One region of the Cytobacillus sp. EB106-05-05-XG126 genome, then DNA from elsewhere that is predicted to be linked to it. Evidence: riboswitches for the same ligand, from Rfam matches in the RefSeq annotation. Region 1 holds a riboswitch; each other region holds the start of a gene.
The links. Region 1 has a riboswitch for thiamine pyrophosphate ahead of AC3WTL_RS10285 (Ykof family thiamine-binding protein). Riboswitches for the same ligand answer to the same signal wherever they lie in the genome.

Region 1 (8,088 bases):
GATGCAAGTCAGCACATTGGAGCAAGTCCACTTGAAGCAGAGCAGCCTGAACTGTTTTTTGAATATCGGCATCAGGAATTTGTTGTATTTTTAGGCTGAAGGCTATTTCATCATAGACAGAGTCTGCAATAAATTGATGCTCGGGATTTTGAAAAACGTAAGCTAATTTCTGTCTTAACTCCTTCTCCTTCCATTGGGAAAGGGAGCTGTCATAAAATAGTATATTGCCCTTTGAAGGAGGATATAGTCCAGCCAGCAGTCTGGAAAGTGTTGTTTTTCCTGACCCATTTGAACCGGCAATTGCCACAAATTCGCCTTTTTTTACAGAAAAACTAATATTTCTTAGCAAGTCCTTACCAGCTTTATTAAACGTTAGATTCTCTGCTGATAGGATAATCTGCTCTTCATGAGCTTGGTGTTTTTTCTTCCGGTTGTCTAAAATCTGAAGTGCACAAAAGGGATTTGCTAATCCGGCGATTAATTCCCGATCAGACAACGGGAGCTTTTCCCCTTTGTAAATACCTTCTTTTTTTCCTAATAGGCCGGCTCTAACCGCGCTTGGCAGCCAGATGCCCTCATGCAGTAGTTCTTCTGCATATTGATTAAAGCATTCTGCCGTGCTTCCATTAAATAAAATTTCACCTTCCTTGTTTAGGACCAAGCACCGGTCGGTCAAATCAATCCAATCATCCAGCCTGTGCTCAATTATTAGCAGGGAAAATGCCTGGTTCTGTTTAAGCTCTTTGATTATGCGTGTAAGTTCATAGCTTGAAGCCGGGTCCAGATTTGCTGTCGGTTCGTCCAAAATCAGGATATCCGGTTTTAATGATAAAACACATGCCAGTGCAAGCTTTTGCTTTTGGCCCCCGGAAAGGGTGTGGATCAAGGAATGTTTATACGGCAAAAGATGAACAAGCTCCAATGCTTCATCAATCTTACTCTCTATTTCTTCAGGAGGTGTTTTCATATTCTCAAGCCCAAATGCCAGCTCATCCTCGACTGTGGTCATGCAAAATTGGCTTTCGGGGTCTTGAAACACAATGCCAATGTGCTGATTAATTTCGCCAGGGCCGAACTCCTCCAGCATCTTTCCCTTGAATGAAATGGTCCCGTCCAATTTGCCATCAACGGCCTCCGGATATAATTTATTTAAGCAGAAAGCAAGTGTGCTTTTTCCCGAGCCGCTTGGGCCCAGCAATAGAACTGCTTCCCCTGGATAAAGGCTGAATTGCACATCTTTTAAAATAGGTTTTTTCACATCTTCATACCTGAAGGAAAGCTGTTCAGTTTTTAATATGTGCCTATTATGCTGTAATTCCATTTTCCGGTTTTCCCCTTTTTAGCTCTTTTCCAATAGGAAAGCTGTTTAATGCCCCTGTTTTCGCAAGGCTTTCGCTTAGCCATTTGCCTAGCAATCCAGCTAATAAAGCACCGCTGATCAGCCTCACAAAAAACATAGCCGTAACATAACCGGGTGAGAGGGCAGCATAGCCGGAAATGAAATAGCCCCAAATAAAACTAGTAACAGATGAGCCCATTCCGGCAGCAATTAAAACCCATGGCCGGTAATTATTCCATTTCGTGGCCGCAAAAACAGCTTCTGCTCCAATCCCCTGAATCATCCCTGACAGTATCAGGCGGGGACCAACTGCGTTGCCGATCATGACTTCAATGGCTGCAGCGATGGTTTCCGATAAAAAGGCTGCTCCGGGTTTTCTGATTATGTAAGCTGCGATAATTGAAACAATAAACCAAATGCCAAAAATAAGATCATATCCAATTAAGCCGAACATTCCATATAGCACGTTGCCAAATTGCAGGAATACCAGATATACAACTGCAAACACGACAGCGAGTACAGACAGGACTATGACTTCTCGAAGCTTCCACTTTTCAAGCATATTACTCAGTCTCCTTTTTGGATGGACTGTTGGCAGACATATTCACTGTCATAACAATATGTGTAGAATCGCTTTTCTTGCAGTTTTCAAAAGCATCCTCCAGTGTTTTAAAAACAGCGTGTGCATCTCCATCCAGTCTTGAAGCATAATGCACTCCTTTAGTAAAAGTTTCCCGATTCTTTGCGAGCTCGACCTGGTTCATAATGACGTTCATGTAATCAGGAATCCCCATCGGATAAAGGGCAAACTGGACAGCGACTTCCTGGCTGATTCCTGCTGCTGATTCTTCATTCGCCCGTTCCTCATTTTCAGCAAGATAAGCATCGCCCGCAGTATCCCCAGGGCATCCATTGGAAAAAGTGCCATTAAATACTACATGGTCACCATGCTTAACTGTTTCAAGATAAATAGCTTTGACCACATCAAAAACATGAATGCACCTGCCTCTCACACAAGTGCTCACATCATCTGTTTCCATCCATACCTTGCTTGTATTCACTTCTTTTAGAGCAGATAATATAACATCCACAAACCTGTCAGTCATTGGATAAATTGAAAACCTGCACCCTGTAATCTCGCTTGTTCCGCATAGAAAATTTTCCTGCATTTTTCCATCCTCCTAGTTTAGTTTTAATGAAAGGCTATTTTCGCAAGGTTTGTTGCTTTTTGTATATGATTTACTGAGTTGATTGTAGCGGAAGGTGCGAGACTCCTGCGGGAGTAGCGGGACAGGTGAGACCCCGCAGACGCGCAGCGTCGAGGAGGCTCACCGCCCGCCCCGCGGAAAGCGAGCAGCCTGGAGCGGAAATCAACGGACAACATTAATAGGCGAAAAACAACAATTTACTCGAAAAGAGCCTAATGAAAATAAAAAACTGCATTCCCATAAGGAAATGCAGTTGAATGATATCAATACACTAGAAATGATAGCCGTTCACCTGCACTTCCCCACGCTGGTATTATCCAGATCGGGTGATAAGAGTCAGAACGGATTGTTCTTCTCAGCCAAAAAGCTCCCCTAGTGCAAAATAAGATATGCAGTTTTTATTGACTCCATCTTAATACGGAGCATCCAAATTGTAAATGACTAATTAATAATTCTTCAAATCAATTGATCTATGAAAACAGATAAACGCCTTCACTAACACAGATAAGCTATAAAAAATTTCTGCATTGTCCATGTCATGTTCTATTCCAGTCCTTCTCTTCATAAAAGTGTAATAGGACAATTTTACACCGAGAATAGGGGGCAAATTGGATGATATACAGAATGCTTGCTTTAAACATAGACGGAACATTACTCCAATCAAATGGAAGACTTCATAAATCAACAAAAGAAGCGATTGAATATGTGCAGCAAAAAGGGATCTATGTAACACTTGTTACGTCCAGAAGCTTTCCATCCGCGAAAAAAGTGGCTAAAGCATTGAAAATCAATTCTTTGCTGGTCACACACAGGGGGGCATATATTGCAGCTTCTCAGGAAAAGCCGATTTTTGTAAAAAGGATTCAGGAAGATGAAACGTTTGAAATCGTGCGCCTGCTTGAAGGCTTTACCTGTCAAATCAGGCTGGTGCACGAAAAATATTCCCTTGCCAACAAAACGAAGCTCAATACCAACATGCTTGCTAAAACTGTTTTTACAACCGGCGATCCCATTTTTTATTCCCAGCAGTTTGTGGATTCATTAAGTGACACCATATTAGATGAGCCGGTCACACCGCCAAAAATTGAAGTGTACTTTGAAGATAAAGAAGACCTTGAGGATGCTAAGACAGCCATTTGGGGCATGTTTGAAAATGTGGAAGTCATTAAACTGAATGATCTGAGGATGGACATTGTTCCTTCCGGAGTTTCAAAGCTGAATGGTTTGCTCTATTTATGTGAACACCTTGGAATTTCCAGAAATCAAATGGTCGTCATAGGAGATTCTGAAGATGATCTGGAAATGATTGAAGCCGCCGGTCTGGGTGTGGCGATGGGCAATGCCCCGGCAGAAGTTAAAAAAGCAGCAGACTGGCTGACACGATCCAATGACCAGAGCGGCGTAAGCTACATGGTTAAAGAACATTTCCGCAAACAGCATCCGATCGATTTCCTGAAGAAAATGAATCTGCTAAAATAAAATGAATGAAAGAGAGTCCAGTCAGGCAGATTGGCTCTCTTTTTGATTCAGGCATGGGATAAAGAGAAAGTGAAAAAGAGAGGGAATTAAATAAAGCGATCCAATGGGATTCTCTTCCCTGATATTGACCTTGTTTCCCCATTTCTGTACACTAAAAGGAGTTTGTCAACATGAATAATATAGACTCTGCAACTGCCGTCAGTGAGATGAAACACCGGCAGATTTATTATATTTTCTAAAAAAAGGTGATAGATTTGAACATTTCAATTTTAGGCATACAGGATGAACGGTTCCATCGGCCGCTTCGGCTGATCGGGAACCTCTTTTTTGAAGAATGTGAAGTGGTGCTGGGTGAGAATGCTGCAGCAGATCTGACCATTTCTTTTCAGCTTGAGCAGGGAGAACGCATTAAAGCCATTGCAGAGCTTACTGATAAAGACAACAGGAACCTTACAGCCAATTTTGAAAAGGAATTTGTTCCGGCTGAGTCAGACAAAGAGACTTTCAGACAAGTGAAGAATGCAGTATCACATGTATACCTGACTGTTTTGCAGGAATGGACTGGCATTACCCAGAAGTGGGGTATTCTGACCGGAGTACGTCCCACAAAATTGCTTCACCGTGCCATGCAGAATCAGACACCTCTCCAGGAAGCTCATCAGCAGCTGAAGGAAGAGTACTTGATTACAGATGAAAAAATTCAGCTTATGCAGAATATTGTAGACCGGCAGCTTGCTGTTGTGCCGGATCTTTATGACTTAAAAAATGAGGTAAGCATATATATTGGCATTCCGTTCTGCCCGACAAAGTGCGCGTATTGTACTTTTCCTGCCTATGCAATTAATGGCAGGCAGGGTTCTGTTAACTCATTTCTTGGCGGCCTTCATTTTGAAATGCGCAAAATTGGTGATTGGCTGAAAGAAAATAATGTGAAAATCACCACTGTCTATTATGGCGGAGGGACCCCGACAAGCATTACGGCAGAAGAGATGGATATGCTTTATGAGGAAATGTATGAATCTTTTCCAGATGTAGAAAACATTCGGGAGGTCACTGTGGAAGCAGGCCGTCCGGATACGATTACACCTGAAAAGCTTGAAGTGCTTAAAAAATGGAATATTGACCGTATCAGCATCAATCCTCAGTCCTATATTCAGGAGACCTTGAAAGCAATTGGCCGTCACCACACAGTAGAAGAAACCGTGGATAAATTCCATTTGGCCCGTAATATGGGCATGAACAATATCAATATGGATTTGATCATTGGATTGCCTGGAGAAGGTGTTCCGGAATTTGCGCATACTCTGGGTGAAACAGAGAAACTAATGCCGGAATCCCTGACTGTTCATACTTTATCCTTTAAACGAGCTTCGGAAATGACAAAGAACAAGCAAAAATATAAAGTTGCCGATCGTGAAGAGATTGAAAAAATGATGGACATGGCTGAGGATTGGACGAAAGTGCATAATTACCATCCTTATTATCTCTACCGCCAGAAGAATATTCTCGGCAATCTTGAAAATGTCGGTTATGCCCTTCCAAACCAGGAAAGCATTTATAACATTATGATTATGGAAGAACAGCAGACAATTATCGGGCTTGGATGCGGGGCTTCCAGTAAGTTCATTGATCCCGGGACAGGAAAAATCACTCATTTTGCAAACCCGAAGGATCCAAAATCGTATAATGACAGTTTTGAATATTATACAGATGAGAAATTGAAAATATTAAAAGAGCTATTTAATAAATATGAATCCCTAGCCGAATAGGCGGGGATTTTTTTAAAAAAATATTTCGGAAAATTGAGAAAAATATTAAAGGAATTCATGAAAATAAAGAGAATGAATAGGTAAAAGATCATAGATCTCTATGATTCTAAATGTAAGCGTTTTCTAAAAAGGGGGAATTATAATGATGATGCAGACACCTTTGACTATGACGCAAATGATCAGGCGGGCAGAAAAGTATTTTCCAAAGAAAACGGTCGTATCAAGAACGGCCGGCGGAATTCAGAGATTGACATATAAGGAGATTGCAGAAAGGACCAGGAAGCTGGCAGAAAGCCTGCAAAAGCTGGGAGTGGAAAGAGGGGATAAGGTCGGGACACTGGCATGGAACCATCATCGTCACCTGGAGGCTTATTTCGCCATCCCATGCAGCGGAGCTGTGCTCCACACGATTAATATCCGTCTGTCACCTCAGCATATAACATATATTATTAACCATGCCGAAGATAAAGTGCTGCTGATTGATCCTGACATTGTACCGCTAATTGAGAAGGTAAAGGATGAACTGAAGACGGTCAAGGCGTTCATCATTATGACAGATGAAGAAGAATTGCCTGAGACTTCTCTTTCCCCGGTATACCACTATGAAAAGCTTATAAATGAAGCAAGCGGTGCCTATGAATATCCTGATGATCTGGATGAAAATTCAGCAGCGGGAATGTGCTATACCTCGGCAACTACAGGCAACCCTAAAGGGGTCGTCTATTCCCATAGGGGGATTGTCCTTCACAGTATGGCACTTGGGATGGCAGACAGTGCAGCTGTAAGCGAGAAAGATATTGCTCTTCCGGTAGTGCCGATGTTCCATGTAAACGCATGGGGGCTGCCGTTTGCTGCTGTCTGGTTTGGAACCACTCTTGTATTGCCGGGGCCATATTTTACACCTAAACTTCTGGCAGAGCTTATTCAATCTGAGAAAGTTACCATAACAGCCGGAGTGCCGACAATCTGGCTCGGATTATTAAAGGAACTTGATGAAAATAAATATGATATGAGCTCACTCCGATCGGTGCTATGTGGAGGTTCGGCAGCGCCAAAAGGCATGATTAAAGCCTTCGAGCAAAAGCACAAAATTCCATTCATGCATGCCTATGGAATGACTGAAACAAGCCCGCTTGTTGTTATTTCGACTTTAAAAAGCTATCAGGAAGAGCTATCAGCAGAAGAGAGGCTGGATATAAAAGCCAAACAGGGCATTCTTGTACCTGGGCTGGAAATGAAGATTGCCGGCAAGGATGGGGAAGCAGCATGGGACGGAAAGGAAATGGGGGAACTCGCTATAAGAGGGCCATGGATTGCTTCTGAATATTATAAAGATGAGCGGACCAATGAAGCATTCCGTGATGGCTGGCTCTACACGGGAGATGTCGTAACCATTGATGAAGAAGGATTTATGAAAATCGTTGACCGGACAAAAGATTTAATTAAAAGTGGAGGGGAGTGGATTTCTTCCGTTGATATCGAAAATGCCTTAATGGCTCATGAATCGGTATTTGAAGCAGCGGTTGTTGCTGTCCCGAATGAGCAATGGCAGGAGAGGCCGGTGGCATGCGTAGTTCTGAAAGAGCCATTTAAAGGGCAGACCACAAAAGAAGAGCTTTATGAATTCCTGAAACCGCAATTTGCAAAATGGTGGCTTCCGGATGAAATACTTTTCTTTGAGGAAATACCGAAAACCTCTGTAGGAAAATTCCTCAAAATGGCTTTAAGAGAGCAGGTCCAAAAAGAATATACAGGTCATGCAAAGTAAATATGGGTCATTCGCAGCATCCTTTTGGGATGCTGTTTTTAATATCATCAAATTAGTTTTTGGCTTAGCTAAATGGGTAAATTACAGTTCTTTCAGAGAGAGCGTATCGAGGAAGTGACCAACAAGTGACAAAATTAAAAATTTTTAGACAAAAAGCTTTTTAAATATAATAATACTCTTTATAATAAAAGAAGCATTTAAAGGAGGGGAAAGATTTTGACAACAGATTTTGTAACTGATACTGTCAGTGTTCAGCTTGATGGGCGTGTGGCGACAGTTGAAATGAACAGGCCGGAATCATTGAATGCATTGAATGTGGAAATGCTGAAAGGGCTCTTGACTGCCATGAAAGATATTGGCCAAATGGATGAGATTGATATTGTTGTATTGAAAGGAAGGGGCCGCGCATTTTCCTCAGGCGGGGATATTAAGACTATGCTTTTGGAAACAAATGAAAGCGATTTCCCGGATGTGATGGATTGCATCAGCGAGCTGGCTGTAACTCTTTATAGCATGCCGAAGCTG
Region 2 (8,088 bases), 1.1 Mb from region 1:
CTTTCTAGTGCTTTTTGGAATAGATCCTGCATTTTAGCTTCTTTTTGTCCTTTGTTGAAAGTAAGCTCGAAGCCGTTATCAAGTAACCCTGTATCAACCATTTGCTCTATGATATGCTTCGCTTGTTTTACATCACCGCTTACCCCAATACTGTGCTCGCCAAGAATCATTCGTTCTGATACACCGCCAGCGAGAATCATCGCGACCTGGTCCAGCAATTCACTTGTTGTCGATAAATGAAGTTCTTTTTGGATAGGAGCTACATACCCAAGCGCTTCGCCACGCGGAATAATGGTTGCTTTCCTAACGGATCCAGGTTTTGTTAAAGCAGCCACTAATGCATGGCCAGCTTCATGGATTGCAACCCGCTGCTTCGTTCCGGCATCCTGTAAAGCACGTGTGGTGGTTCCCAGAATAGTACGGTCCAGAGCGTAATCCAAATCTTCTTTTGAGATAATTTCCTGGCCGTTTCGGACTGCTCTGCGGCTTGCCGTTTCGAATAGGGAATGAAGATCTGCACCTGAAAAACCGGAAGTGCTTTCTGCCAGATCTCCAAGAGTTGTCATTACATCTTCAGCCAGTAATCTATTTCGTGTATGAATGTTAATGATCTCTCTCCGTCCCTTTGTATCTGGAAGAGGAACGTTGAAGGAGAAGTCAATCCGTCCAGGACGCAGGAATGCTTCGTCGAGCATATCCTTCCGGTTTGTGGCGGCAATAAATAATATTCCATCATTGGAATGTCCGCCGTCCAGCTGGACCAGCAGTTCAGTTAACGTTTTTTCACTTTCTTCTCCGCCATGCTGCTTTCTTCGTCCAGCAAGTGCATCTACTTCGTCAATAAAGACGACAGCAGGAGAATGCTTTCTGGCATTCTGGAAAAGGTTTCTGACACGGGATGCACCAACACCTACGAATAATTCATTAAACCCGGAACCGCTTGTTGAAAAGAAAGTTGCTCCAAGTTCCTTGGCAATTGCCTGAGCCAGCAAGGTTTTTCCCGTTCCGGGAGGCCCGTATAAAAGAATCCCCTTCGGCGGCCTGATCCCCATTTTTAAAGAGCGCTCAGGTTCTTTTAAAATGGAAAGAGTCTGCATAATTTCCTCTTTCATTTCTTCCTGAATTCCGCCAACATCTTCAAGCGAAATAGAAGGAAGGGCTTTTGGCTTCGAGACACTTTGCTTCATAGTATTTGTAGCGCCCATGCCACCTTTTCCTGACTTAAACAGGTAAATTCCGATTGCTATGAACAAAAGGACTACACCGCCAAGAATCCATGGCGTATAAGGTCCTGTGGTTGCGAACGAATATTGTATATTATAGGTTTCTACTAATTTATCAACCATCTCGCTGTTGGGAGGCACATGGGAGATGTACTCACCATCAGGAGCTGTGATCAGCAGCTTTCCATTTTTATATTCCTGTACTGCAACAGTCTTTCCATCCTGGGAAGCTATAATTTTTTCCACAGAAGAGAACGGAACAGTCACATCCTTTTTTCCTGCTTGTACGGTCCAAATAACCGCCGCCAAAATCACCGTGACTACCAATGCAATAGAAATAATCGTCGAAGGCTTCTTAAGACGTGATTTCAACTATTTCCCTCCTCATTGAACATATCTACATTATAAGAAATTAAAATTGTTAAATACAGGGTTTTATACTTTTTAAACGTTGTAAATTATGGAAAAATAATTTTATTTTTTACAAAGTGTGCTACAACAGCGTTCAGATGCCAGTAATATGTGAAAAAAATGTGACATCGGTTAAGAAAATTAATTTTTTAGAAACTTAATAATTCACAAAACCATAAAAATGGAAACTGAAAGTGAAATAGTTAATAATAGAAACTATGAAAAAAATTAGGAAGGTGTAAAGATGGCTCAGCAGGATTTTACAAAAGGAAATATACTCAAACAGCTGCTGGTGTTCTCAACTCCCATTATGCTCACTAATTTCCTGCAGGTTTCCTATCAATTTGTAGATAGTCTGTGGGTCGGGAATTTGCTGGGGGCTGATGCATTGGGAGCTGTCGCAGTTTCAGGCACTGTAATCTTTACAGTACTTTCTTTTATCATCGGCATAAACAATGCTGCGTTAACGATTTTATCCCAGCAGAAGGGGGGAGATCACGAAGAGGGGCTGAAACGATATCTAAATGCTTTTACCGTCATTCAGACAATTTTGTCAGTTGTTCTCGGAACAGCCGGATTCCTGCTTGCCGAAAGGATTTTAACCTTAATGGGCACACCTGCGGGAATGGCCGAAGGAGCAGCATCCTATTTGCAGATTAACTTTATTGGAATTCTGTTTTTATTTGGCTACAATTTTATAGGAACTATACTCAGAGCGCTTGGAGACAGCAAAAATCCTCTGTACTTTGTCCTGATAGCAGTCGTATTAAATGCAATACTCGATCCTCTTTTTATTTCTGTATTCAAGCTTGGTATTGAGGGGGCCGCATATGCAACAATCGTATCACAGGGCGCAGCATTTATAATCGGAATGATATTCATACTCCGCAAAAAGCTGGCACCATTCACTATTCCTTCTTGGCCGCATAAAGAGGAGGCAGCATTGATATTCAAGCTTGGCATCCCTTCAGGGCTCCAAATGACTGTCATATCGGCTGGTGTTATGGCCATTATGTCTGTCGTCACATCCTTTGGCAGTGACGTGGTAGCCGGATTTGGTGCCGCACAGCGCATTGACAGCATCATTATGCTTCCTGCGATGGCATTGGGAACTGCAGTCAACAGTATGGCGGGTCAAAATATAGGGGGAAATCAATGGGAACGGGTGCATCAGATTGCGTTGTACGGAGTCATTTACAATCTTGGAATCATGTTTCTCATCGCCCTTGGGACGGTCTTATTTGCAGAACACGGGGTGCGCCTGTTTATCCAGGATAAAAAATCAGTTCACTACGGCACTGAATATTTAAAGATCATTGCCTTTTTTTATCCGCTTCTGGGTATTAATTTTGTATTGAATGGTGTGGTTAGAGCTTCTGGTGCGATGTTTCAAGTGCTGATACTGAATATCATTTCATTCTGGATCCTGCGCTATCCTTTAACATTTGCATTTTCAAAGTTTATGGGTGATAAAGGCATAGCTACTGGTATGGGTGTCAGCTTTGCAATAAGCAGTTTCATCGCCTATATGTATTACCGCATCGGAAAGTGGGATAAACAGATTATCATAAACGAGGGAAAATAAATCCTTTTCACCATCATGAATTTCATATATACTAAAAGCGGATAATTTAATAACGTACCACAAGGGGAGCATATCGCTGAGAGTGAACAGTCCGCTGTTCTGACCCTTTGAACCTGTTAGTTAATGCTAGCGCAGGAATGTGGAATGATAGGCAGATAGTTTTCTGCCTGCTTGTTCTCCCTTGGGGTATCGTCATACGATTGAAGGGGGATTTTTTTTATGAAAAAATTAAGCCTGACGGCGATGATAGAGGCTTCATTTTTTGCTGCCTTTGCTATCATTCTTGATTTTCTGCCATCCATCAAGCTGTCGCCATCCATTTCCATCTCTGCCGCGATGATTCCGATTTTCATTCTGGCTTTCAGGTGGGGCTTTAAGGTCAGCTTTATTGCAGGCCTCTTATGGGGGATTTTGCAGATTGCCATGGGGGATGCCTGGATTGCCACTCCGATACAGGCATTTATTGAGTATTTTGTGGCTTTTGCCTGTATCGGGTTTGCCGGCTTGTTTTACGGCGTCATCCAAAATCAGCTGCGGGCAGGTAACAAGAAGAAGGCATTGTCATGGGTTGTCTTAGCCGTATTTGCCGGAAGCCTTGCCCGGTATTTCTGGCATTTCATAGCAGGTGTACTTTTCTTCGGAAGCTATGCACCAGAAGGGATGTCACCGGTTCTCTTTTCCTTCCTGGCAAACGGCGCAACCATGCTCGGAGCGGCAATTCTCTGCTCAATCCTGGCCGTATTAATTATTTCATCGGCACCGAGATTAATCATAAAAAAATCGGATGAAAGACTTCAAACTCAAAAGAATGCTTCCTAATAATGTCCGCCTCTCTGAAATATTTCAGAGAGGTTTTTTATATATCGGATTTGATTGATAAAAAGTTGTTTTCAGGAAGAATTATGGGAACGTCTGGTTTGGGCGTTCCCGTTCCAATACCGTTAAAAATGAGCTATTTATTATAATCTTACCAGTGTACTTGAAGTTTATTGCCATTTGGGTCATAAAAGTGGAAAAAGGCATGACCATTATCTTCTTTTATATCCTCGACCTTAACTTGATTCTCAATTAAGTGCTGATGAAATTTAGATAATTCTGGACTTGTAAACCCAATGCTAAATTCTTGTTCATTATCAATTGTAAAATGAGCAAAAGTTTCATCTTCGGTAGGAACTAAGATCAGTAAGAAAGGTCCTTCATTTACTTTTAAAATTGCAAGTTCTCCAGTATTGTTTAGTAACTGGAGCCCTAATACATCTTTATACCATTGGGCAGACAGCTCTAAATCTTTTACAGGAATTCTAATATAATGTACTTGTTCAATAAATGATTTACTCATAGAATTCTCTCCTTTATTTAATTTGGTATATCATATATTTCATTTTTACACAGCTTTTTCCTTCCCCGTTTTTGTTTAAATGCCTTTAACGGAACAATAATCTTTCTAACCAAAGCCAATATATTAGGAAATTACTTCTGAAAAATGGGTATATTACTTAAAAAAGGGGAGTGAAGACTTTGGCCAATACATTGCAGGGAAATATTATCACAGGTGTTTTTGATGCGGAAGCCAGTGCCTTTGAAATCCAGAAAGTAAAAAGCTTCAGTACCCAGTCAGTTCTCAACAAAAATCAATGCGAAACTCTGTATAACTATCTATCCCTTCATGAAGAAGATGAGGGAGGGCAAATCATTACACTCTACGATCAAATGCCGCTCATGCTGACCCGGCAGGAAATATGCAGTCTGAAGAAAGATTTGGAGAACATTAAAAAGCTATATCAATAGAAAATCGCTTTGCAGCTTGCAGAGCTTTTTTTTTATGAAATAATTTTGACAAATTTGTGACAAAAAGTTTGACAAATTTGTGAACATAGTTAGAATATTAAATAAAAGGAGATGGGGAAATGACACTTCAACAGCAGCGCGTACTGCATTTTTTCAGGAATAGTACAGCAGCAGGTATTATATTAGGTTTCATTGTTTTTATATCAGGCTTTTTTGTAAGCGGCATCACAGGCGAGTATGTATTATCCATCGGCTTAAGCATTATGGTTTCTTCCATGCTGCTTTTCGGATTCGGATTTTTTATCAATGTAATGGAAGAAATGACAAAGGGAAGCAAGGGAATCAGACAATACAAATAAAACCGGCCTCCAATGGGGAGACCGGTTTTTTTGTGATGTCTAGCTCCAGCGCCGTAATCAAGGCGCTGGAGCTTTCCTAACTTAATGTGAAGCATGCCCAGAGGTTAACACCCAAATAGAACCAACTACAATTACAATTACCATAAATACGGCATAAATCATATTTATTAGATTCGTCTTACCGTCTTCACCTTCTCTTAAGTGCATGAACATGAACAGCTGCATGCCTGCCTGAACGACAGCCAGTGAGCCGATGATCCACATGATCACTTTAAAAGAAAGGTTCGTTTTTAAAGCAATTCCTGCTGCTGCAAAAGTCAGCACAAGGGAAACAACAAATCCAATGACATGGCTTATCGGGAAGCTTTTTGATTGATGATGTTCCATTTAAGCCACCAGTCCTTTCAGATACACAAATGTGAAGATAAAGATCCAGACTACATCAAGGAAGTGCCAGTAAAGGCCGATAATAAACGTCTTTCTTGCTGTGGTAGGGGTAAGGCCTCTTTTTAGAAGCTGAATGATGACCATAGTTGCCCAGCCGATTCCCAAAGTTACGTGAGCTCCGTGTGTCCCCAGTAAAACAAATAAGCTGGAAAGGAATGCACTTGTCTGCATCGTTGCACCTTCATGGGCATAATGGATGAATTCATTAATCTCCATGAAGAGGAAGCCTGCGCCTAGAGCGAGGGTAATCACCAGCCAGGTGATTAGCCCTTTAAGGTTATGCCGGCGCATTTCAAAAATGGCAATGCCCATTGTAAAGCTGCTTGTCAGAAGGAGAACTGTCTGAATCATGACATCCTTGATGACAAAGATATCTTTATGTGTTGGTCCTCCTGCAAAGCGTTCATATAAAACTCCATATACTCCGAACAGAGTGGCAAACAGGACGATTTCAGCGCCAAGGAAAACCCAGAAGCCGAGAATATTCATGCGGTCCTGCTCAGTTTGATATTCAAGCGGCAGAGACGTATCCACTTTAGCTGACATGATCGTGCACCTCTCCTTCTGTTTTTCTCCACGCGTTTTCAATTCGGTGAATTTCTTCTTTTGAAACATGGAATCCTTCGTTGTAATCGAATGAACGGATAATCAATCCTGCAAATATGCCAATACCGGCAACAGCCGCAGCGATGTGCCACTCAAACACAAGGAGGAAACCAGCGATGCCAAAGATAACACCCATATAAATCGGTACCCATGAGTTGCTTGGCATATGAATTTCTTCAATTTCACTGTCATGCAATGTTAAGCCTTCATTCTTTTTCTTCATGTGCCAGAATGGATCAAGAGATTTCACTTCCGGCAGCTTCGCAAAGTTATAGAACTGAACAGGTGATGCAGTAGACCATTCCAGTGTTCTTGCATCCCATGGATCGCTTGAGATGTTTCTGTCCGCATAGCGGATGCTCCAGTAAATGTTATAGCAGAAGACAGCGAATCCGGCTGCGAGAACAATTGAACCAATGGCTGAAAGCATGAATAGAGGTGCAAAGCCTGATTCGGCAGAGTAAGTGTATGCACGTCTTACAGCTCCGTTTAATCCAAGGAAGAACATAGGCATGAATGTTACGTTAAAGCCGATAACGAATAGCCAGAAATGCCATTTTCCGAGTTTTTCATTCAGCATGAAGCCGAACATTTTTGGCCACCAGTAGTACAGGCCTGCAAATACCGCAAATACAACACCCGGAATTAATACATAGTGGAAATGGGCAACCAGGAATAAGGTATTGTGATACTGATAATCCGCTGCACCCATTGCCAGCATGACGCCTGTAACCCCGCCGATGACAAAGCAAGGAACGAATGCAAGTGCCCAAAGCATCGCAGACGTAATTTTTATGCGGCCTTTCCTCATCGTAAACAGCCAGTTGAACATCTTAACTCCAGTCGGTATGGCAATCGCCATCGTCGTGATGGAGAAGAATGAGTTAACTGCAGGTCCTGAACCCATTGTATAGAAATGGTGAACCCATACAACCATACTTAGAAGTGCAATTCCAAGGATGGAAAATACCATCGATTTATATCCAAACAATGATTTTCTTGAAAAAGTTGCAATGACTTCCGAGAAAATCCCGAAAGCAGGAAGGGCAACAATATATACCTCAGGGTGGCCCCATAGCCAGAAAAGGTTAGCCCAAAGCATATCCATGCCTCCGCCGGATACGGTAAAGAAGTGCGTTCCATATAGACGGTCAAACGTCATCAATGCCAATGCGACTGTGAAAATTGGGAAAGCCGCCACAATCAAAATGGATGTTACGAAAGTAGTCCACGTAAACATCGGCATTTTCATCAGTGTCATGCCTTTTGTTCTCATTTTCAAAATCGTGACGATAAAGTTTATACCTGTCATTAATGTACCGATACCGGCAATCTGAAGGGCAACTGCATAATAGTTATTACCGATTCCCGGACTGAATTCCTTGCCTGCAAGAGGGAAGTAGGAAGTCCATCCTGCATCAGGTGACCCTCCGATAACAAAGGAAATATTGAACAGCATAGCTCCGCTGAAGAACAGCCAGAAGCTTAGAGCATTCAGCTGAGGGAAGGCAACGTCACGCGCACCGATCTGCAGCGGAATGACAACGTTCATTAAACCAATCAAAAACGGCATCGCCATGAAAAGAATCATAATCACACCGTGTGTTGTGAAAATTTCATTGTAATGCTGGGAATTCAGGAATTCCATTTCAGGACGTGATGTCTGAGC
Region 3 (8,088 bases), 1.1 Mb from region 1:
CTCCCGGCGCAAGGCTCAGTAATCCGGTGGCAGGGGAAAGGTGAAAAGCGTACATAACCCAAAAACTGAGCAGAACCGAACACACCATGAGAAGCAGGCCGCTTAATGCAGCAAGTGAAATCGTTTTAACCTTATTATCCAGCTTTTCAGGCTTCATCATCATGCCGATATGGGCTCCTATTAATAGCTGTGATAAATCCAAAACAGACGAGGGGAGCTGAGGCCCATTTATGCCGGAAATGACAAGGGCAGCTGTTCCCATAATTGGACCGAGAAGGTATGCGGTCGGAAGCTTCATGCGTTTGCTTAGGATAATGCCGGCAAAGGAAACAAGCGCAAAAAGAAAAATATCAGGGAATAAATCCCTCCATAAAGGAACAGCGGCTGTAAATTCAGAACTGACTTCCATGTTCATCCATGGTCCGAAAACCAGAACAGGGATAATGAAGATAATCATAGTCAGTCTAGCAACCTGCATAAAGGTAACGACTGTGATATCGATTCCTTTGACTTCCTCTGCCAGAAGAATCATTTGTGAAAGACCTCCCGGAATACTTCCAATCAGCACTGTTGGATAGTCGATGCACATTAATTTCGCAATGAGAAGCGCGGAAAGAGCACTAAAGAGAATCAGGCAAACCGTAATGAGAAAAATAAAAGGCAGCTTCTGGAGGATAAGCAAAACCGCTTCCTTTGTAAAAGAAAGGCCGATGCTGTAGCCGACAATAATGATCCCGGCGTCCCGAAAAGCGGCTGGCCAGTAAAATGGAATCCTGCTGAGCCGGCTTCCAATCATTACAGCAGTCAATGCACCAAGCAAAAAGGCGACCGGAATATGCAATAAAGAAAATAACCCTGCACCTAATACAGCAGCAGAAAAGGTGATGAAAACATTTTTTTTCACGAAAAAACCTTCTTTTAATTAGATTACCTAAAGATATTTATACCATATTTGAACTATGAATGAATTACAAGTTTTATGTAATGGAATGTTTTCATACATTTATAAAAGAGGTCGGTATTCTTAGAAGGGGGACTAACCATGCCGGAAAAATTAAGCCATCTGGTTTTCATCTTATCTTTTATATGCCTCGGTTTATTTTTACTTCTTGGTTTTTCGCCTCTGTATGATCTTTACCTGCATAATATCGGGCATCGTCCATTTTCACTCCTTCTCCTCCTGACAGTCCTTGTCTTCCTCGTGAGTGTTATAGTCTTAAAGAAAGTCCAAAATTGGCAGGCGGGCTTTCATGTCTTATTTTCCATTATCCTCACGCTTTTTCTTTCATCCGTCCTCGCGATCATTGTGTTCTTTGGGGGCCAATTCAGGTAAAAGTAAAGAGCCTGCACCATTAAAGGTACAAGCTCAGCCCATTTACTGGATTGGCATCCAGTTTACCTTCCATATTCCCTCGCTGTTTTTGCTCAGGCCAAAGCCCAGCCCATCCTCTTCCGATATGGAAATATACGCTGAAGAGTCATCGATAGTGACTTCTTCCAGGCTGGCGTTCTTCACTCGATGCAATAATGTCTGTTCTTCTGGTATAGATGCTGACTCGCTTATCGCATTGAGGTAATCATTCAGAGTTGGAAACGGTTTTTCGATACCCGGTTCATGGTTAAACAAGGCATATTGAGTATAAAAATCCTCAATTTCCTCTGCAAACAGGTACAGCTGGAATACTTCTGACGGCCTTAAACCCTTTAGGGTCTCATCTGTCCCTCTTAAAGAAAATTCTTTGTACACATGGTTTAATGGCTCTGGAAGGACCAGCTTCTTATCATTGTTCAGCATCAGCTGGAATGGCAGAGGCCCCAGCTGCAGTTCCTGTGGCATAATCACCTCAACAGCGTCAGCCTGATGGACAGTGCCTTCTGCAGCACGATATCCGCTGATAAATAAAGAAACATTTTCCTCTTTAATTGGCATTTTGACGCCAAACACCTTTTTCAGCTTCTCCTGGTCGGCCTCATTAAAAGCTATTTTTACGTTTTTGCCATCTATGAGCGGCAGCAGCTTTAAGGAATTATGATCAGGCAGAAAGTATACAATGTCATTCTTAAAATCCAGAGTGCCTGTGATTTCTGCTTGGCCTGTAAAAACTGCGGATAAGCTGCCATATGAATCCTTCTCAAACCTTTTCAATTTCCAGTTATTCAGCATAGCACCCTCTGCAAGACCAGGATAAAAACCTCTATCTGCCACGGCGGTCTCCTGTCCATTTTGCTCTGTAAAGAGATCTGTCTGAATTCCAGCAATCCCGCCAATCAATAGGACAAATCCGGCAGCTGCAGCCGCAGAAAGAAGCTTTGGAACATAGTCTTTTTTTCTGCCCTTAACAGCAGAAGAGCCGATCCGGTTTCTTACACTCTGTTTTTCCTGTTCTGTGAAAACAGAATCCTTCTTCCATGCAGCATTCACTGCTTTCTTAACTTCATGATTCAGTTCACCCATGCTGTTCACCTCTTTCTGAAGCGGATAAAATTCTCCTGACTTTTTCCTGTCCTCTGTACAGCCGAGTTTTAACGGTTGATATGGGGATATTAAGAGCTTCACTTATTTCAGCAAGACCAAAATCCTGATAATAATGGAGCAAAAAAACTTCGCGGTATTTAACTGTCAGTGATTCTATCGTTTTCAGCAATTCATGATGTTCATCCTGTTCCAGAAATGCTGCTTCAGGATCTTTTCCTCTATCCTTTTTTAGAAGAAAAATCTTTTCATTCATGATCAAATTGCGATAATGCCAGCTTTTAAGGTAGTCCTTGCTTTTATTAATAGCGATTGTGAATATCCATGTTTTAAAAGAAGATCTTTGCTGAAAATTTTCCAGCTTTTCATACACAGTAATAAAGGTGTCCTGTGTTAAATCGCTGGCAGTATTCCAGTCTTTTACATAGCTGTATATTAATCTTTTCAGAACGGTTCCATACTCATCCATGATCATTTCAAGAACGAGAGCACGGTCCACTTTATCATCGATTGACCGTTTTATATACTCATCAATGCTCACATGTCTGCCTCCTTGCTTATATGCCAAGCTGCCGATTTTGGCTGCCTTTTATCGCAGTCTAACGGGCAGTAAGACCCCCACTTCAAGACTCAGAGGAATCAAAGGAGGATAAGTGGGGGTCAAACTGCCCGTAAAGGCCAAAAAAACGAACAAAGACTAAGAACGCCACGTCCTGTGGCAACGTCTTTGTGACCCACTTCCTGTGGGCCTCAACTAACAATCAGTGGGGGATAAGGAAAACCCCCACTGATTGGAGTTTCACTTTATTTGACTGACAGTTAGACGACAGATACAAGTAAATCGCTTCATTTTTTTGGCATTTATTAAGATTATACAAAAAAGCGCAAACCATTTGGTCTGCGCCTGAATTATTTATTCACTTTTGTCCTGATTAAATAAAACCACATCAATGCATAGGTTAAGAACAGAAGGAGCAAAAATAAGAACACAGACAAATCGTTTTGAATGATCAATCAGTACACCTCACTTCATGTATGCATTTATTTTAGGCTTTCCAATGGAAACGGAAATAATAAGTAGAAAATCACCGCAGCAGGCAGAGAAATGAGCATGGCCATTGCCGGTTTTCTATAGTGGACTCTTAATACAGCAAACAAAGCGATATTCAGCCAAATATTATGCCAGCCGTTCCAGCCGTTATCGTACACAAACATCCCTTTATGGGCAAAAAGAGACTGAATGATGGTAAAAAAGCCAATCCAAACCGCAGAGTAAATGTATCCATGGTTTTTATTCTCTGGATAACGCTGCAGGTATATGATTAGAGCCATGGGAGTTATAAAATAAGTGAAAGCTAAGTTAATAATGCTATGATTAAGCCATTCGGCCGTAATGCCTCTAAAAGCCCAGAGAGTATGGTTAAAATAGAGCATGTTATAGGTAAGGTTAATCGCAATAAAGTACAGCACAGTCGGGTATTGTTTTTTCCATTGTGACCAATCAATAAAGCGGTAAGCAAACAAAATCCATACAACAAGAACGAGCATCAGATACATAGGACATCACCTTTAATATTTAATGCATACAGTTATTTCCATTTTCCAAGAAAATATTCATCTGAAAAGCACCGTCTTTGAAGGATAGCCGGGTTAACTATATAATGGCTTTATTGTGTTAAAAGAAGAAAGGGAGAGGATCATGACAAAATCAAAGATTCCACCGCAGATCAAATTAATCGCTCTCGATATGGATGGAACTTTATTAAATTCCAGAGGGGAAATTCCTGAAGAGAACCGTGCAGCCATAAAAGAGGCAAAAGAGAAAGGAATCGAAGTCATTTTGAGCACCGGAAGATCAAGGCTTACAGCAGGCGATCATGCCGATTCCCTGGAATTAAACTCCTATTTAATCACAGTTAATGGCAGTGAAATATTTGGCCCTGATGGAGAATCCATTTCAAGAGCTCCCGTTGATTCCAAAGTTATGGAATGGATGTGGAATTTATCACAGTCACATAAGACCAATTTCTGGGCCACCAGCTGCGAACAGGTATGGAACAACGAAATGCCGGAAAATATCCATGACCATGAGTGGCTCAAATTTGGATTTGATATATCAGATGATGCAGTCAGGGAACTGATCCATAAGGAGCTGCAGTCAAAAGGCGATCTGGAAATTACCAACTCAAGCTTAACCAATATTGAAGTCAATGCTCTTGGCATCAATAAAGCGAAAGGGATCCAGAAGGTAACAGAACTTCTTGGCATTTCAATGGAAAATGTAATGGCCATGGGAGACAGCTTAAACGATATTGCCATGATTGAGGAATCAGGCTGGGGAGTAGCGATGGGAAATGCCCAGGAAATCGTGAAAGAAACAGCCGATGCTGTGACGGGAACCAATGATGAAGCCGGTGTTGCACAGGCAATCAGAAAATGGGCATTTTAGTGAACGAAAACCGGCTATTAAGCCGGTTTTTTGATTCACTTCTTTGATCTAAGTACGGTTTCCTGCAACTCGACTTCCACATTCCCTTTAATTGCCCTCGAGATCATGCAGGATGCTTCGGCTTTTTGCGCCAGCTTTCGCGCAAGTGCATGGTCCTTTTCATCGGCATCTGCCTTCAGCACGATAACCGGGCGATGAATGATTTTCCTGTAGGTAATCACACCTTTGGTCACATCCACAACACCGACTGATTCCATCGTTAGGTCATCTTTCTCTAGCCGGCTGCGTTCCATCATGGCTGCCAGGGTAATAATATAACAAGTTGCCGCTGCCCCCAGCAGCATTTCATCCGGGTTGGTTCCGATTCCAGGTCCGTCCATTTCCGGAGGGATAGATACCTTTGTTCTCAGCCCGCCAGTCTCAATTTCACCCACATCATTGCGAAGGCCAGGCCAATGCGCTTTTAACTGAAAATGGTGTTCAGCCATATTTGAACCCTCCAAGTTATGTATTTCTATTTACACATTAAAGAGGAACAGGCAGAATTGCAAGACTTTACAGGTTTCACGTTTCACGCTAAGATAGAAACAGCCAACTTAATAGTTTTACTGCTAGGGGTGCCCGATGCTCGCGGGCTGAGAAAGAAACCGGACTGTTTTTTACCCTTCGGACCTGATCTGGATTATACCAGCGTAGGAAAGTAGTAATTGCGGGGAACGACGTTCTTTCTCTTAGATTATTCAGCCAGGTCCAATTTCGGATCTGGTTTTTATTTTGTTCTCAAAACAAATGAATTGGCTATCAATAAGGAGGATTTTCTATGAATCTTAACGATCAGATTGTTATTATTACAGGCAGCAGCAGAGGGTTGGGCAAAGAAACAGCAAAAGCTTTCGCAAGAGAAGGGGCGAGAATTGTCATTAACTATTTTCATAGCGAGGAAAAAGCCCATGCTCTGCAGAAGGAAATTGGCGATTCAGCCATTGCCATTCGTGCTGATGTTCGGGACAGAGTTCAAGTGAAATCCATGTATGAAAAAACGAAGGAACACTTTGGAGCCCCCATTACAACCATAGTCAATAATGCACTGGTCAATTTTCAATTTGACCCTGTTTTAAAAAAAGATGCAGAAACAATTGAATGGGACGATTACAAAAATCAGCTGGAAGGTGCAATTCTGGGAGCATTGAACACTGTTCAGGCAGGTCTTGAAGATATGAAAAAACAGGAGTTTGGCAGGATAATCTCGGTCGGCACCAACCTATTCCAGCATCCAGTTGTACCCTATCATGACTATACGACCAGCAAAGCTGCTTTATTAGGCTTCACCAGAAATATGGCAAATGAGCTGGGCCAATATGGAATTACTGCAAATATGGTATCAGGCGGTTTGTTAAAAACGACAGACGCCAGTGCTTCGACCTCTAAGGAAGTCTTTGAAATTATCGAAAACTCGACTCCATTAAGAAAAGTCACAGATCCTGCAGAAGTGGCAGATGCGATAGTCTTCTTCGCTTCTCCCTGGGCAAGGGCAGTTACAGGACAGAATTTAATTGTGGATGGCGGACTAGTTATGAATTAAAGGAGGATTCTAAATGAACATTCAGGAGATTAGCAGTCTATTAGATAAAGTAAGAGAGTCAAACCCTCTGGTACATAATATCACCAATGTGGTGGTAACCAATTTTACTGCCAATGGCCTGCTGGCAATTGGTGCATCACCTGTAATGGCATATGCGCATGAAGAGGCGGGTGATATGGCTAAAATCGCCGGGGCTCTGGTTCTCAACATGGGAACACTGACTGAAAAAGAAGTGAAAAGTATGCTTATCGCAGGAAAGTCAGCCAATCAGCATGGGGTGCCGGTAATCTTTGACCCGGTTGGTGCCGGCGCGACAGCTTATCGAACAGAAACAGCCAATAGAATAATGGAAGAATTAGATATTAGCATCATAAGAGGCAATGCTGCAGAAATTGCCAATGCAGCAGGACAGCAATGGAAAATTAAGGGCGTCGATGCCGGAGAAGCGAAAGGAAGCACTGCAGATCTTGCAAGGTTAACAGCAAATAAACTTGGTTCAGTCACCGTCATTACAGGGAAACAGGACATCGTTTCAGATGGACATTCCACTTTTTCGGTCAACAATGGCCATCCCCTGTTAACGAAAGTAACAGGTGCCGGATGTCTTTTGACTTCTGTCATTGGAGCTTTCGCTGCTGTTGAAAAGGATCCAGTAAAAGCGGCAGCTGCTTCATTGGTCGTGTATGGCTCTGCCGCCGAAATCGCTGCAGAAAAAACGGATGGCAGGGGTCCGGGCACCTTCCAAATAGAGTTCTTGAATAGCTTATATACTATTTCAGCCGCAGATGTTGAATTGCGCGGCTCTTTTAGTCAGATAGGAGGGGAATAAATATGAAGGTGAACAAAGCATTAACCATAGCAGGATCAGACTCCGGCGGCGGTGCGGGTATTCAGGCAGATTTAAAAACCTTTCAGGAACTCGGCGTTTTCGGTATGTCAGCGTTAACTGCCGTAACGGCCCAAAACACCAGGGGAGTGCAGGGAGTTTATCCAATGACCCCAGATGCTGTTGCGTCCCAATTGCAATCCATTGGAGAGGATTTAAGGCCGGATGCAGTCAAGACAGGAATGCTCTTCAGTGCAGAGATTATCGAAAGGGTTTCAAAGGAGATTGCGAAATACGGCTGGGATAATATCGTCATTGATCCGGTGATGATAGCAAAAGGTGGAGCAAGCCTTCTTCAGACTGAAGCCATTATAGCGATGAAAAAGCATCTGATTCCGCTCTCGATGGTGATTACACCCAATATACCCGAGGCAGAGGTTTTAACGGATACTATTATTCGTTCAATGGAAGATAAACGGAAGGCAGCAAAAGAACTGTATAGGCTTGGTGCGAAACATGTCATCATTAAGGGCGGTCATGAGGAGGGAAAAATGGCTGCCGATCTATTATTTGACGGTGAAGGTTTTACCGAATTCAAGAGCAATAGAATCCAAACAGCCAATACACATGGGACAGGATGCACTTTTTCTGCTGCAATCACAGCCGGCCTCGCTGACGGTGTTTCTGTGCAACAGGCTGTTGATCGCGCAAAGCAATTTATTCAGGCAGCAATTGAAAATGACTTAAGAATTGGCAGC

Region 2: linked by a shared signal. The riboswitch ahead of thiT (energy-coupled thiamine transporter ThiT) and the one ahead of AC3WTL_RS10285 (Ykof family thiamine-binding protein) in region 1 are both predicted to bind thiamine pyrophosphate.
Region 3: linked by a shared signal. The riboswitch ahead of AC3WTL_RS04870 (3-oxoacyl-ACP reductase) and the one ahead of AC3WTL_RS10285 (Ykof family thiamine-binding protein) in region 1 are both predicted to bind thiamine pyrophosphate.

What each region holds. Positions count from the first base shown of each region.
Region 1 covers NZ_JBYTDU010000001.1:2,071,886-2,079,973, reverse strand. Annotated here, with positions in the region: gene AC3WTL_RS10295 (ABC transporter ATP-binding protein) at 1-1,321, opposite strand, end outside; gene AC3WTL_RS10290 (ECF transporter S component) at 1,305-1,901, opposite strand; gene AC3WTL_RS10285 (Ykof family thiamine-binding protein) at 1,903-2,508, opposite strand; TPP riboswitch at 2,830-2,931, opposite strand; gene AC3WTL_RS10280 (Cof-type HAD-IIB family hydrolase) at 3,160-4,026, shown strand; gene AC3WTL_RS10275 (coproporphyrinogen III oxidase) at 4,281-5,795, shown strand; gene AC3WTL_RS10270 (long-chain fatty acid--CoA ligase) at 5,938-7,563, shown strand; gene AC3WTL_RS10265 (enoyl-CoA hydratase) at 7,780-8,088, shown strand, end outside.
Region 2 covers NZ_JBYTDU010000001.1:1,002,324-1,010,411, forward strand. Annotated here, with positions in the region: gene AC3WTL_RS05025 (AAA family ATPase) at 1-1,595, opposite strand, end outside; gene AC3WTL_RS05030 (MATE family efflux transporter) at 1,879-3,219, shown strand; TPP riboswitch at 3,272-3,374, shown strand; gene thiT (energy-coupled thiamine transporter ThiT) at 3,439-4,038, shown strand; gene AC3WTL_RS05040 (VOC family protein) at 4,187-4,558, opposite strand; gene AC3WTL_RS05045 (hypothetical protein) at 4,729-5,007, shown strand; gene AC3WTL_RS05050 (hypothetical protein) at 5,127-5,366, shown strand; gene qoxD (cytochrome aa3 quinol oxidase subunit IV) at 5,448-5,753, opposite strand; gene qoxC (cytochrome aa3 quinol oxidase subunit III) at 5,754-6,359, opposite strand; gene qoxB (cytochrome aa3 quinol oxidase subunit I) at 6,349-8,088, opposite strand, start outside.
Region 3 covers NZ_JBYTDU010000001.1:971,519-979,606, forward strand. Annotated here, with positions in the region: gene AC3WTL_RS04835 (AbrB family transcriptional regulator) at 1-904, opposite strand, end outside; gene AC3WTL_RS04840 (hypothetical protein) at 1,043-1,333, shown strand; gene AC3WTL_RS04845 (hypothetical protein) at 1,376-2,455, opposite strand; gene AC3WTL_RS04850 (sigma-70 family RNA polymerase sigma factor) at 2,448-3,014, opposite strand; gene AC3WTL_RS04855 (CBO0543 family protein) at 3,515-4,030, opposite strand; gene AC3WTL_RS04860 (Cof-type HAD-IIB family hydrolase) at 4,173-4,922, shown strand; gene AC3WTL_RS04865 (OsmC family protein) at 4,958-5,410, opposite strand; TPP riboswitch at 5,526-5,638, shown strand; gene AC3WTL_RS04870 (3-oxoacyl-ACP reductase) at 5,743-6,504, shown strand; gene thiM (hydroxyethylthiazole kinase) at 6,518-7,333, shown strand; gene thiD (bifunctional hydroxymethylpyrimidine kinase/phosphomethylpyrimidine kinase) at 7,336-8,088, shown strand, end outside.